3 regions of the Mycolicibacterium phlei genome follow, and region 1 is predicted to be linked to each of the others. Evidence: predicted binding sites of a transcription regulator. Region 1 holds the regulator's gene; each other region holds the start of a gene.
What was found. The regulator LexA, encoded in region 1, represses DNA repair genes until DNA is damaged. The targets are predictions, from matches to a motif close to CGAACANNTGTTCG.

Region 2: the regulator LexA is predicted to act here: its motif matches at 1,896-1,909, upstream of MPHLCCUG_RS07165 (error-prone DNA polymerase).
Region 3: the regulator LexA is predicted to act here: its motif matches at 2,175-2,188, upstream of cofD (2-phospho-L-lactate transferase).

Annotation. Positions count from the first base shown of each region.
Region 1 covers NZ_CP014475.1:3,173,793-3,178,405, forward strand. The annotation lists gene MPHLCCUG_RS15305 (PhzF family protein) at 1-415, shown strand, start outside; gene nrdR (transcriptional regulator NrdR) at 418-888, opposite strand; gene MPHLCCUG_RS15315 (LysM peptidoglycan-binding domain-containing protein) at 1,047-1,544, opposite strand; gene lexA (transcriptional repressor LexA) at 1,765-2,460, shown strand; gene MPHLCCUG_RS15325 (LGFP repeat-containing protein) at 2,457-4,613, opposite strand, start outside.
Region 2 covers NZ_CP014475.1:1,503,038-1,507,650, reverse strand. The annotation lists gene MPHLCCUG_RS07165 (error-prone DNA polymerase) at 1-1,882, opposite strand, end outside; gene MPHLCCUG_RS07160 (HNH endonuclease signature motif containing protein) at 2,058-3,509, shown strand; gene MPHLCCUG_RS07155 (hypothetical protein) at 3,555-4,022, shown strand; gene MPHLCCUG_RS07150 (universal stress protein) at 4,027-4,613, opposite strand, start outside.
Region 3 covers NZ_CP014475.1:1,686,390-1,691,002, forward strand. The annotation lists gene MPHLCCUG_RS07950 (coenzyme F420-0:L-glutamate ligase) at 1-928, opposite strand, end outside; gene cofD (2-phospho-L-lactate transferase) at 925-1,944, opposite strand; gene MPHLCCUG_RS07960 (WhiB family transcriptional regulator) at 2,405-2,665, shown strand; gene MPHLCCUG_RS07965 (metallopeptidase family protein) at 2,702-3,124, opposite strand; gene MPHLCCUG_RS07970 (DUF3499 domain-containing protein) at 3,281-3,700, shown strand; gene MPHLCCUG_RS07975 (phosphomannomutase/phosphoglucomutase) at 3,826-4,613, shown strand, end outside.

The sequences.
Region 1 (4,613 bases):
CATCCACACGTTGCGGGTGCCTGCGGGCATCGTGCAGGTGAGCTACGACGGTGATCTCACCGCGGTCAGCGCCCGCGCGGAGTGGGCACCGGAGTTCGCGATCCATGACCTGCCCTCGGTCGACGACGTGCTGGCCGCCGACCCGGACGACTACCCCGACGACATCAACCACTACCTGTGGGCGTGGCAGGACAGGGAGCGCGGGGTCATCCGGTCGCGGATGTTCGCGACCGATCTGGGCGTCGGCGAGGACGAGGCCACCGGCGCCGCGGCCGTGCGGATCACCGACTACCTGAGCCGGGATCTGCACATCGTGCAGGGCCGGGGATCCCACATCCACACCCGGTGGAGCCCGGAGGGGTGGGTGCGCGTGGCCGGCCGGGTGGTCAGCGACGGCGTCAAGCAGCTCGGCTGACGCTAGCTGGCCGTCGGCTGCGGAGAGTTGCGGTGGGCGCGCAGCGCCTCGATCTCGCGCGCGAAGTCCTCCGCGGAGGTGAAGCCGCGGTACACCGAGGCGAACCGCAGATAGGCGACCTCGTCGAGATCGCGCAGCGGCCCCAGGATCGCCAGCCCCACCTCGTGGCTGGGCACCTCGGGCGCACCGGAGGCGCGGACGGTGTCCTCCACCTGCTGGGCCAGCAGGTTCAGTGCGTCGTCGTCGACCTGACGGCCCTGGCAGGCCCGCCGGACGCCCTTGATGACCTTCTCCCGGCTGAAGGGTTCGGTGACGCCGCTGCGCTTGACGACGGCAAGGACGGCGGTCTCGACCGTGGTGAACCGCCGACCACACTCCGGACACGAGCGCCGACGGCGGATCGCCTGACCTTCGTCGGTTTCCCGGGAGTCGACCACGCGCGAGTCGGGGTGACGACAGAACGGACAGTGCATTACCGCTCCTTCGCCGCGCCAACAAACAAGGACATCAAACCTCTTCGAGGGTACCTGCGCGACGTCCCGATAGCCCAGCACCGGGGTGATCGGCACGTAGGCGGCGGCCCGGTCGGTGAACATCACTGCCTGACAGGGTCTTTGAGCCGGCCGGGAAATCAGCCGACCGGAGCGATCAGGGTCTGGCCAGCGTCCACCGCGGCCGAGTTCAGCTGATTGAGCTCGCGGATCTGCTGCACGATCTCGCCCGCCGGGGCATCCGGCGCGACCCGCCGCGCCACCTGGTGCAGGGTCTCCCCGGTCTGCACCTGCACGACGGCCAGCCGCTCGGGCACCGCGGCCGGGCTGGCGCCGACCACACCGCCGAACTGGGCGACCAGGCCCAGCCACACCGTGATCCCCGCCGCCACCAGCGACAGCAGCACGGTGGTGGCCGGGGTGATGGGCCGGCGCCGGTGCGAGGCCCGAGACATCAGCACCCCGGTGCCGCGGTAGTGCGCGGGCGCCCCGCCCGGGCGGACCGGCCGTGGCCGCCGCCGGTTCACGGGCCGGGCCCGCCGTACCTGCCCGCCGGTGGCGGTGCGGGTGTCGGTGCGGGTCTGGAGGTGGTCGGCGGTGTGGCTCGGGTGGGTGGAGAGGGGGGTGAGGATCGTCATCGCGCTGCCCTTTCGTCCGCTGTGTTCGCTCTTGTGTTCGAACATAGTCGCTCAGATGTTCGATTGGTAGAACATGTGATCGAACTGTTGCGAAACGATAGAACAGGGCACCGACAAAAAATCGCGCCGCGAAATCCGACCGCCCGACCTGCCCCATGCCCACGCGACACACGTCGAACAAATGTTTGATTAATGCCGCGCCGCGGGTTACATTCCCCCCATGGACTCCAGCAGCGACACTCCGGACCGCACCGGCGGGAGCCGTAGCACCGACACCACGCTGACCGAGCGCCAGCGCACCATCCTCGAGGTCATCCGCGCCTCGGTCACCACGCGCGGGTACCCGCCGAGCATCCGCGAGATCGGCGACGCGGTGGGCCTGACCTCGACGTCCTCGGTGGCCCACCAGCTGCGCACCCTGGAGCGCAAGGGCTACCTGCGGCGCGATCCCAACCGGCCGCGGGCCGTGGACGTCCGCGGCGCCGACGACAACGTCACCCCGATCGTCACCACCGACGTCGCCGGGTCAGACGCGCTGCCGGAGCCGACGTTCGTACCGGTGCTGGGCCGGATCGCCGCAGGCGGCCCGATCCTGGCCGAGGAGGCCGTCGAGGACGTCTTCCCGCTGCCCCGCGAGCTCGTCGGCGAGGGTTCGCTGTTCCTGCTGAAGGTGGTCGGCGACTCGATGGTCGACGCCGCGATCTGCGACGGTGACTGGGTCGTCGTGCGGCAGCAGAACGTCGCCGACAACGGTGACATCGTCGCGGCGATGATCGACGGCGAGGCGACGGTCAAGACGTTCAAGCGGACCCGCGGGCAGGTGTGGCTGATGCCGCACAACCCGGCCTACGAGCCGATCCCCGGTAACGACGCCGCCATCCTGGGCAAGGTCGTCACCGTGATCCGGAAGATCTAGTCCGCCCGGACGAACCCGTTGGTGCGGGCGAATTCCTCGCTGGAGAACCAGATCTCGGCGCGCGCCTCGGCGTAGCCGGGCGTCTCGGGCAGCCAGTAGCGGCCCGTCCGCGAATCGGCCTTGATCGGGTAGCCCTCCGGTGCCTCATCGGAGTCGCCGAACGCCAGCCGGAACGCCGGGCTGTGCACGTCGGGCTCGTCGACCTCGATGCGGGCGTGCCGGCCGGTGTCGGTGAGCGCGTCACTCGGGGGCCGCTGCCAGGTGCCCCAGAATCCGGGCGCCGCACCGGTTTCCGGCTCCGCAGCCGGCTCGGAAAGCGCTTCCGGCTCGGGTTCGGGCTCGGGTTCGGGCTCGGGCACCCCGATGATCTCGGCTTCGTCGCTCACCTCGACCACCTCGGGGCCCACCTTGACCACCTCGGGCTGGTCGTCGGCGGGATCGGACAGATCCGGCAGCTCGGCGAGCTGCTCGGGTGTCACCACGCGTGTCGGCGCGGTGTCCACCTCGTCGGGGTTGAGATCGGGATCCTCGAGGTAGTCGTCCGGACTCGCGACGGGCTCCCTGTCCTCGGCGTACTCGCCCTCGTACTCGCCCTCGTGGGCGTCCCCGTGGTCCTCGTCGTCCCGCACGTCGGTGCTGCGCTCCCCCGGCGCCCACAGGCTCAGCTCCGGCGGTGTCTGCGGCGACAGCGCACCCAGCCCCTCACGGGCGTAGCGGTCACCGAACGCCGCGGCGGTCTCGTCCCCGTCGCCGTAGCGGTCCTCGCCACGGTCCCGACCCTCGTCGTCGTGGTCCTCGTCGTACTCGCGGTCGTAACCGCCGTCATAGTCGCCGTCGTAGTCGCCATCGTAATCGCCGTCGTGGTGGTCCTCGTCGAAGCCGAAGTCATCGCCGCCGCGCCGGTGCCGGACCGCGGCAACGCCGATCAGCCCGACCAGAACCAGGACCGGGATGACGGCCAGCAGCCACCACCAGCTCCAGGTGAACCAGCGGCGGCCCTCGTCGTCGGCGGCCTGCGGTTCGGCCTGGGCGGCGGGTGCCTGCTCGCCCGGCACCTGCAGGTCGGCGAGCGCCCCGGCCAGGCTGGCCGGTTCGGTGCTGAACTTGCCGGTCGACCGGTTCCAGTTGACGACGCCGCCGCTGAACTTCTGGGTGAGGACGTCACCGCTCTCGGTCGCATCGCCGGTGGGCGCACCGAGCTCGCCCTTGGCGCCGTCCAGCTTGTCCCAGGCGGCCTTGATGGGCCCGCGGACGACGACCGCGCCGTAGTCCGGGGTCCAGAAGATCACCGGCTTGTCCTCGGCGGCGAACGTCGTCATCTTGCTCTCGGTGCCCAGCCCGCCGTCCACCTCGTTGGTGACCGGGAAGCCCAGGTCACCCTCGGGTCCGCCGAGCGCCTCGTACTTGGCCAGCACCTGCCCGGTGACGACGTGCGCGCCGGTGGCCGGGCTGTAGAAGATCTTGCCGCCGGCAAAGTTCTGCGCGAGCCCGCCGTCGCCGATCTCGTACGGCTCACCCTCGGCGGCGCCGAGCGGGCCGAGCGGTCCGCCTGCGGCGCGGCGGGCGGCGTTGATGGCCGACGCCGGGTCGTCCGGCACCCGCAGGTCGGTCAGCTGGGCCGCCAGCTCGGGCGGCACGGTGGTGAAGGTCTTTTCGCGCAGGTTGTAGGACAGCTCGCCGTTGGTGAACTTCTGCGAGACGACGTCGCCGCGGTACATCTCGTCGTCGGCGGGCACTCCGAGCGCACCCGTGGAACCGCCCAGCTTGTCCCAGGCGGCGTTGATCGCCCCGCGCACCACTCGGGCACCGGTCTCGGCGGTCCAGAAGATCACCGGCTGATCGGGGGCGCTGAACGTGGTGTTGAAGCTGCCGGGAGCCTTGCCGGGGCTGTCGTCGATGGTCGGGAAGCCGAGGTCGCTGTCGGCGGGACCGCCCAGAGACTCGTACTTCTCCAGGATCGCGCCCTGCATGAAGTGCGCGCCGGTCTGCGGGGTGAAGAACATCTTGCCGCCGGTGAAGTTCTGCGCGAACCCGTCACCGACCGGGTACACCCCACCCTGCTTGGGCCCCAGCGGGCCGCCGTCACCGCCGGTGGCCTCCCAGGCCACGGTGATCGCCGCGTCGGCATCGGACTCCGGGGTGGCGTGCGCCGC
Region 2 (4,613 bases), 1.7 Mb from region 1:
GCTGGGCGAGATCGACCTCGATGCCCTTGTGTTCGCGGACCAGGTCGATGCAGTAGTGCAGTGCCGAGAGCATGCCCAGGCCGAGCAGGTCGAACTTGACCAGACCGATTGCCGCACAGTCGTCTTTGTCCCACTGCAGCACGCTGCGGTTCTCCATGCGGGCCCACTCCACCGGGCACACGTCGGCGATCGGGCGGTCGCAGATCACCATGCCGCCGGAGTGGATGCCCATGTGGCGGGGCAGGTTGGCGACCTGCTTGGCCAGTTCGATCACCTGCTCGGGGATGTCGTCGGTGTGCGGGGCCTCGGTGAGGTCGCCCCACTGGCCGAGCTGTTTACTCCAGGCGTCCTGCTGGCCCTGCGAATAGCCCAGCGCGCGGGCCATGTCGCGGACCGCGCTGCGGCCCCGGTAGGTGATGACGTTGGCGACCTGGGCGGCGTAGTCGCGGCCGTAGCGGTTGTAGACGTACTGGATCACCTGCTCGCGCAGGTCGGACTCGATGTCGATGTCGATGTCCGGTGGACCGTCGCGTGCCGGAGACAGGAAGCGCTCGAACAGCAGGTCGTTGGCGATCGGGTCGACGTTGGTGACCCCGAGCGCGTAGCAGACCGCCGAATTGGCCGCCGATCCCCTGCCCTGGCACAGGATTCCGTTCTCCTTGCCGAACCGGGTGATGTCGTGGACGACCAGGAAGTAGCCCGGGAAGTCCAGCTGCTCAATGATTCTCAGCTCGTGTTCGATCTGCGCGTAGGCCCGCGGGGCACGGTGCGGCGGGCCGTAGCGGCGGCTCGCCCCCTCCATGGTCAGATGTCGCAGCCAGCTGTTCTCGGTGTGGCCCTCGGGAACGTCGAACGGCGGCAGCTGGGGTGCGATCAGCGCGAGCTCGAAGGCGCACTGCTCGCCGAGTTCGGCCGCGGCGGTGACGACTTCGGGCCGGTCGGCGAACAGCCGCGCCATCTCGGCGCCCGAGCGCAGATGCGATCCACCCAGCGGGGCGAGGTATCCGGCGGCCTCGTCCAGTGAGTGGCGGGCGCGGATGGCGCCCATCGCCATCGCCAGTCGTCCGCGGGACGGTTCGGCGAAGTGCGCGGCGGTGGTGGCGACGACGCTGAGGCCGAAGCGCGGCGCCAGGTCGGCCAGCACGGCGTTGCGCTCGTCGTCGCAGGGATGACCGTGGTGGGTGAGTTCGACGCTGACCCGGTCGCGGCCGAACCGGTCCACCAGGTCGGCCAGCGCTGCGGCGGCCGCCTCCGGGCCGCCGGTGGAAAGCGCCTGGCGGACATGGCCTTTGCGGCAACCGGTGAGGATGTGCCAGTGACCGCCCGCCGCCTCGGTCAGCGCGTCGTAGTCGTAGCGGAGCACCCCCTTCTCACCGCCGGCCAGGTGGGCCCTGGCGAGCTCGCGGGACAGCCGCCGGTAGCCCTCGGGGCCGCGGGCCAGCACCAGCAGATGCGGGCCCGGCGGGTCGGGGTCGCGGGTGCGGTCGCCACCGCCCAGGGACAGCTCGGCGCCGAACACGGTCGCCATGTCGAGCTCCCTGGCGGCCTCGGCGAAGCGCACCACCCCGTAGAGACCGTCGTGGTCGGTCAGCGCGATGGCGCGCAGGTCGAGCCGGACCGCCTCCTCGACGAGTTCCTCGGGCGTGCTGGCGCCGTCGAGGAAGCTGTAGGCCGAGTGCGCGTGCAGTTCGGCGTACGGCACCGGCGAGGTGGGCCGCTGGACGTCGGCGGGTTCGTACTGTTCGCGTTTGCGCGACCAGGCCGGGCTGTCGCCGCCGTCACCTAGTTGTTGGTCGATCGGCCAGCTGCCGGCGCGGCGCGGTTTGCCGTTGAGTACCCGCTCCATCTCCGACCAGCTCGGTGGTCCGGTGTGCCAGCCCATACGCCCAGTGTATCGAACAGGCGTTCGAGACGACAGTTGTCCACCTTACCCGCTTACGGTGGCACTATCTGCACTTCTAGCAGGTAAAACGGGCGGTTATCCCCAACGGCGACTTTATCCACAGATGTGCACTTGACCGTCCCACTGAGCGGTCAACCTCGGTAAATTCGTTCGTATGTTCGATCAGTTGGTGGAGGCGGTCGACGGCACCGGGGGTGCCGAGGCGGCGGGCGGATGGGCGCGCGTGGAGAACGCCGCCTGCGCGCGCCGACTGTCCGCCTGCGCCGACGTCCTGGACCAGATGTACGCCGCCGACGGCTCGGCGGACCGCGAGCAGTGGATCATCGACAACTTCGCCGCGGTCACCGCGGTGATCGCGGCGACCCAGCACGTGTCGACGGGGATCGCGGCCGCGCAGCTGGAGGTGGCGGTCGCACTGCGGGACCGGTTGCCGCGCACCAACGCGGTGTTCCTCACCGGCGTGATCACCTACCGCATCGTCACCGCCATCGTGAACCGGACCCTTCTGATCAAGGACCCCGATGCGATGGCCGCGGTCGACGCCGCGATCGCCGAGCATGTGGAGGAGTGGACGGCGCTGTCACAGCCGAAGTTGCAGACCGCGATCGACTACTGGGTGGACCGGTATGATCCCGCCGCGGTCCGTCGCGCCGAGAACAGCTCCCGCAGCCGGTATTTCGAGGTCAAGCCGGACACGAACGGGTCCGGTGTCGCCTTCATCGACGCATCGGTGCTCAGTCACGACGGCGAGTACATCGACCGGCGCCTGGACGCGCTGGCCGCCACGGTATGCGAGAACGACCCCCGCACCCTGGAGCAGCGCCGCGCCGACGCGGTGGCGCCCGCCATGGCCGGCGCCGACCGCATGCCGTGCGCCTGTGGGTCCGACGAGTGCCCCGCCGCGGGGCTGACGGCCAGCCATGTGGTGGTGCACGTGGTGGCCAACGAGGACACGCTCGAGGACGCGACGCCGGCCGAGCTCGACGGCGCCAGGCCCGTCGAGACGATCGAACCGAACGACCCCACGCTGACCGGCCCGGCTCAGACCGAGCCGGGTCACGTGATGGGCCGCGGGGTGTTGCCGGCGCCGATCGTGGCGGCGAAACTGGCTGTCGCCAAGCGGCAGCCGGTCAAACATCCCGGCGATGCGCCGCCGGAGAGGGGACGGTTTCCATCGGCGGCGCTGACGTGGTTCGTGCGCTGCCGGGATCTGACGTGCCGGTTCCCGGGCTGTCACAAGCCGGCCACCCGGTGCGACCTCGACCACACAATCCCGTATCCACGGGGCAAGACGCAGGCGTCGAACCTCAAATGTCTGTGCCGTTTTCACCACCTGGTGAAGACCTTCCTCGGCTGGCGCGATCATCAATTGCCGGACGGCACCGTCGAGTGGCTCTCCCCCACCGGGCAGAGGTACACCACGCACCCGGGTAGCAGGTTGCAGTTCCCGGCGCTGTGCCGCCCGACCGCACCGGCGGTCGTCGACCCCGACGCGGAGCTCGCCGACGATGCGGCGCGCGGTCTGAAGATGCCGCGCCGCAGGCGCACCCGCGCACAGAACCGCGCTCAGGCGACAGAGGCCGAACGCAACCGGCCGCCACCGTGAGCGGCCAGGGCACGTGTGTCAGTCACCCTCGTTAGCATTCGGCGCATGGGGGGAATAGTCATCGCGCGCAAGTGGCCTCGGATTTTTTCGGTGGTAAGGGCATTGGTGTTGATGGTCGGCGCCGGTGTTCTTGCGGCCCCGGGCCTGATGGACGGCCGCCGCGTTGAAGGCGCACCAACCGCGAACTCTGCCGATGTCGCGGCTGTACGGGCCGAGCGCGAGGCGGCAGAGGAGCAGGCACGTATCGCTGCCGAGAATGCGGCGCTGGCTGGGCTTGAAGCCGAGGTGTTGACCAACATGCGAGAGCACTTCAGTGACCCCGAACGATCCAGACTGGGGATTGAAGTGCTGGACATCGCCCTAGTGAGGGTGGCTGAGCACCAGTACGAGGGCCTCGTGAAGATGACTGCCTTCGGCGGTTCACCCTCGAACGTCAAAGTCGACGTTCATGCCGACGGCCGGACAGTGATGTGGCAACTGGACAGGAACGACGTACGTCGGCTGTTCTTCTGATCCGCTAGGGCAGATCCTCGCGGCCCAACTGATCGCGGGGCACCACCACCATGGGCACGTTGAGCACCCGCAGCATTTTGGCCGCGGTCGAGCCGAGGAACAACCGCCGCGGTGCGCCCAGCCGGCTTGAGCCCACCATGATCAGGTCGCCGTCCTGCCAGCTCAGCTTGCCCACCGCCTCCTCCACGGTCTCGCCGTCGACGATCATGGAGGTCACCGGAAAGTCCGGCGGCAGTTCGGCTTTGGCGGACTCCTGCACGTGACGCGCGTGGGCCAGAGCGCGCTGGCGGACCGCCTCGGAGTCGCCGCGCAGCGTGCCGAACGCCGGATCCAGCGCCACCAGCGACACCAACCGCAACGGCGTCCCCGCCGCCCGGCTGAACCGCACCGCCGTCTCCAGCAGCAGATCCGCGCCGTCCCGCTCCCCCAGCGCGCACGTCACCTCCGCGACCCGGTCCACCGGCGACTCGCGAATGCCCCGCGGCGCCACCGCAACCGGAATGGGAGACGAGTGCAGCAGCTCGTTGACCACCGACCCCAGCGAGAAACCGCCCGTCAGCGCGCCGCCGTGCCCACCCACCACGATCATGT
Region 3 (4,613 bases), 1.5 Mb from region 1:
GGTCCAGCAGTGCGGTGCGGGTGTCACGGCCCTGCAGCCACACGAACCGCACGGGCCTGGTGTGGTGTGGCGCGGGGGCGGTGAGCGCCTCGGCCACCGCGCTTTCCACCAGCTGCGGGTCGACGGGTTGATCGGCGAACCGGCGCACCGAGCGGCGCAGCAGCTGGGCCTGGCTGCGACCCAGCGCGATCGCCTCCTCGGTGCCCAGCCAGAACAGGTCCTCCTCGCCGGCGCGCACCAGATGGCGTGCGGTGGAACCGTCGTCGGCGAGGCGCAGCCCGCGCACCACCGCGACGGGGATGTCGGTCAGCTTGCCCTTCACCAGATCCGCCGCCGCGGCGATCTCGTCGGCGACCGCGATCTCGGTGACGATCAACTCGTTTCCGTGGCGGTCGACCGAACCGCCGTAGTTGTGCAGCACTTTCAGGCCCGCCGCGCCGATCGCGACGTCGGTCTGCCCGTTGCGCCACGCGCGGCCCATGGTGTCGGTGATCACCACCCCGACCGTCACGCCGAGTCGATCACGCAGCGCTGCGCGCAGTTTCGCCGCGCTGCCGTCGGGATCGGTTGGCAGCAGCGCCAGTTCGGCGGAGTCGACGTTGGAGCCGTCCACCCCTGCGGCGGCCTGCACCAGGCCGATCGCGTTCTCGGTGATCAGCGTGCGCCCCTTGCGGGCCAGCACCCGTACCGCCTCGGCGTCGATCAGCCTGCGGCGCAGCGCGTCCCGTTCCTCCGGATCGGCGGGCGCGTCGACGATGCGGCCCTCGCACTTGGACAGCACCTTGCTGGTGACCACCAGCACGTCGTCGTCGCGCAGCCACGGTGCGGCCGCGGCGATGGCGGCGGCGAGGTCGTCGCCGGGCCGGAACTCGGGTAGCCCCGGTACGGGCAGCAACTCCACCGCGGCGGCGGCGCCGTGTCCGGTCATGGCGTCACACCGGCGAGTTCGAGTCCCGCGCGGACCATTTCGGCGGTCGCCGCGGGGTCGGTCATCAGCAGCGGCACGGCACGCACCTGAACACCGTCGATCTCGGCGTGGTCGCCCTCGTGGATGAGCCAGCCGTCGAGGATACCGACCTTGGAGCGGGCGCCGAAGTGCCTGCCCACCGCCTCGGAGGTGCTCTCCACCCCGATCACCGACAGGCACTCATCGGCCATGCCGCGCAACGGCTTCCCGCCGATGATGGGGGAGTAGCCGATGACCGGTGCCGGTGTCGACCGCAGTGCGCCGCGGATGCCGGGGATCGCCAGGATCGCGCCGATGCTGACTACCGGGTTCGACGGTGCGATCAACACCACGTCGGCGGTCTCGATGGCCTCCACCACACCCGGGCCCGCGGTGGCCTGTTCGGCGCCGACGAACGCGAAGCTGTGCGTCGGCACCTTCGCGCGGTAGCGCACCCACCACTCCTGGAAGTGGATGGCCTGTTTCTCGCCCGCGTGTTCGCCGGGGCCGGGATCGGTGATGACGACGTGGGTTTCGCAGCGGTCGTCGCTGGCCGGAAGCAGTCGCGCGCCGGGTGACCACCGCTTGCACAGCGCCTCGGTCACCTGTGAGAGCGGGTAGCCGGCGCGCAGCATCTGGCTGCGCACCAGATGGGTGGCCAGATCGCGGTCGCCGAGACCGAACCAGTCGGGCTGCACTCCGTAGGCGGCGAGTTCCTCTTTGGCGTGCCAGGTTTCGTTGCGGTGTCCCCAGCCGCGCTCGGGATCGATGCCGCCGCCGAGGGTGTACATGCACGTGTCGAGGTCGGGGCAGATGCGGACGCCGAACATCCAGGCGTCGTCGCCGATATTTACGACTGCGGTAAGCTCATGCGCAGCGGTACCAGACGCACCATCAGCATCATCCGTACCACCGAATTGCCCCAGCCCCAGCAGATGTTGGACGCCGAGCAGGAATCGGGCGCCACCGACACCACCGACGAGAACTGTGACCTTCACATCGACCGAGACTAGGCCGTCGATGCGAAACACGTTCGGGCAGGAGCACCGGCCGGGGGCGATGTGAGGGTGGTGTGACGGACACGCCGAAGCGCGACTCGCCGGAATTCGGTCACGGAATGGTATGAATTCCTGTTCTAGCGCTTGACCGGGACAGCTCTCGCGTGTGTAATCACACCAGTGTCATTTCCCGGTAGGCCATCCGGTTTTCGGTGCCGCAGACCGAGATTCGATCACTTGTTCGAATGGAGGGCCGCGCATCCCGGGTGCATCTCGGGGGCGGGGCGACATTGGGGATCTACGAGACCAGGTGAGGAGGCGGAAGATGTCTTTTGAGCGCGGCGAACTCAATCGTCTTGTTCGGTTTGACGACCGGGCGTTCGGCTCAGCAGACAGCGCACCGCACACCGATTCCGGTCCGGCACCGGTTGAGACGCCGCGGCGTCCCCAGCTAAGTCTGGTGCCGGAACCGATCGATGTTGTGCCGTCGCTTACCCCCGAGGACGAACTCTGGCAGGAGCGCGCACTGTGCGCGCAGACCGACCCGGAGGCGTTCTTCCCGGAGAAGGGTGGTTCGACCCGCGAGGCCAAGCGCATCTGCCAGGGTTGCGAGGTGCGCGACGCGTGCCTGGAGTACGCCCTGGCCAATGACGAGCGCTTCGGCATCTGGGGCGGGCTCTCCGAGCGCGAACGCCGTCGCCTCAAGCGCGGCATCGTCTAACCGCGCCGGACGTTTCACTCGGGGGATCCGGGGGGATCAGTCGTCGTCGATCGTCGGATCGATGACCGAGGGTTCAACACCCAGATAGGTGGCCACCTCGGCCACCAGAATCTCATGCAACAACTCTTCGAGCTCGATCGGATCTTTCGCCCGTCGCTCGATCGGTTTGCGGAACAACACTATTCGCGCCCGCGTCGGGTTACCGCGGACGTCCACGCCCGCCGGGATCAACCGGGCCAGGGCCACCGGCCCGTCGGCGACGACCTCCGGCGGCCACTGCACACTGTCGGGGTCCTTCGGCGTCATCCGCGGAACCTCGTCGACCGCGACGTCAAGCGCCCGCAGTCGGTCCTGCCACCGCCGCTCGATCGGCTCGTAGGCCTCCAGCACCGCCATGTCGAACTTCTCGGCCCGGGTACGCCACCCGGGCACGGTCGGCGGCAGCAGCGGCCCGCGCATCTCGCGGCCGCGCCGTGAACGCAGGTATCCCCGCTTGGCCACCGCGGCGGTGCTCCTTCCTAAATGTCAACAGGATCGTAACGGTTGGAACTCGGCCGCCCGGTAGCGCAGCGTGTCCCGGAGCGCGCCGCGTGCGGCCACGATAGATTCCTGGTCGTGAATGTTCCCCGTCGCTGCTGCCGGCCCGGGTGTCCGCACTATGCGGTCGCGACGCTGACCTTCGTGTACGCCGACTCGACCGCTGTCGTCGGCCCGCTGGCCACGGTTGCCGAACCGCATTCGTGGGATCTGTGCGTGATGCACGCTGGCCGCGTCACCGCTCCGCGCGGCTGGGAACTGGTCCGTCACGCCGGTCCGCTGCCCAGTCACCCCGATGAGGACGACCTCGTCGCGCTCGCCGAGGCGGTGCGCGAGGGGCGTGACGTCGCGCCTCCGGTCAACGGGATCGTCGCCGGCTTCTCCGACCCGGCCACCGGGACCCCCGGCGGCACCCTGACCGCCCCGCAGGCGCGTCGCCCCGAGTCCGCCGGGCGCCGCCGTGGTCATTTGCGGGTGTTGCCCGATCCCACCGACTAGCACCGATTCGGGCGGCGGCTAGCACACGTGAACGTCGGCCGGGGCGACTAGGCTGGCGGTGACAGTCCACCAAACAGTCCACATCGAGTAGTCGACATCGAGCAGTCCACATCGCAAGGAGAGCTATGTCTCGGCCCGCCGCGGCAGTCCATCGCGTCATCAAGGCCTATGACGTGCGCGGTCTGGTTGGTGAAGAACTCGACGAGCAGTTCGTCGCCGACGTCGGCGGGGCCTTCGCCCGGCTGGTGCGCGAGACCGCCGACCGGGTGGTGATCGCCCACGACATGCGCGCCAGCTCGCCGTCGCTGGCCGCGGCGTTCGCCGACGGGGTCACCGCGCAGGGGCTTGACGTGGTGCGGATCGGGCTGGCCTCCACCGACGAGCTCTACTTCGCCTCGGGTTTGCTGGACTGTCCCGGCGCGATGTTCACCGCGAGCCACAACCCGGCGGCCTACAACGGCATCAAGCTGTGCCGGGCCGGGGCCAAACCGGTCGGCAGGGACACCGGCCTGGGCACGATCGCCGACGAGGTGATCAACGGCGTACCCGGCTACGACGGCGCCCCCGGTTCGATCACCGACCGCGACGTGCTCACCGAGTACGGCGAGTTCCTGCGCTCGCTGGTCAGCATCGGCGGGCTGCGGCCGCTGAAGGTGGCCGTCGACGCGGGCAACGGGATGGCCGGCCACACCACCCCCGCGGTGCTGGGCCCGATCCCGTCGGTCACGCTGGAACCGCTGTACTTCGAGCTCGACGGCACCTTCCCCAACCACGAGGCCAACCCGCTGGAGCCGGCCAACCTGGTCGATCTGCAGAAGTTCGTGCTCGAGACCGGGGCCGACATCGGGCTGGCGTTCGACGGTGACGCCGACCGGTGTTTCGTCGTCGACGAGAAGGGGCATCCGGTCTCGCC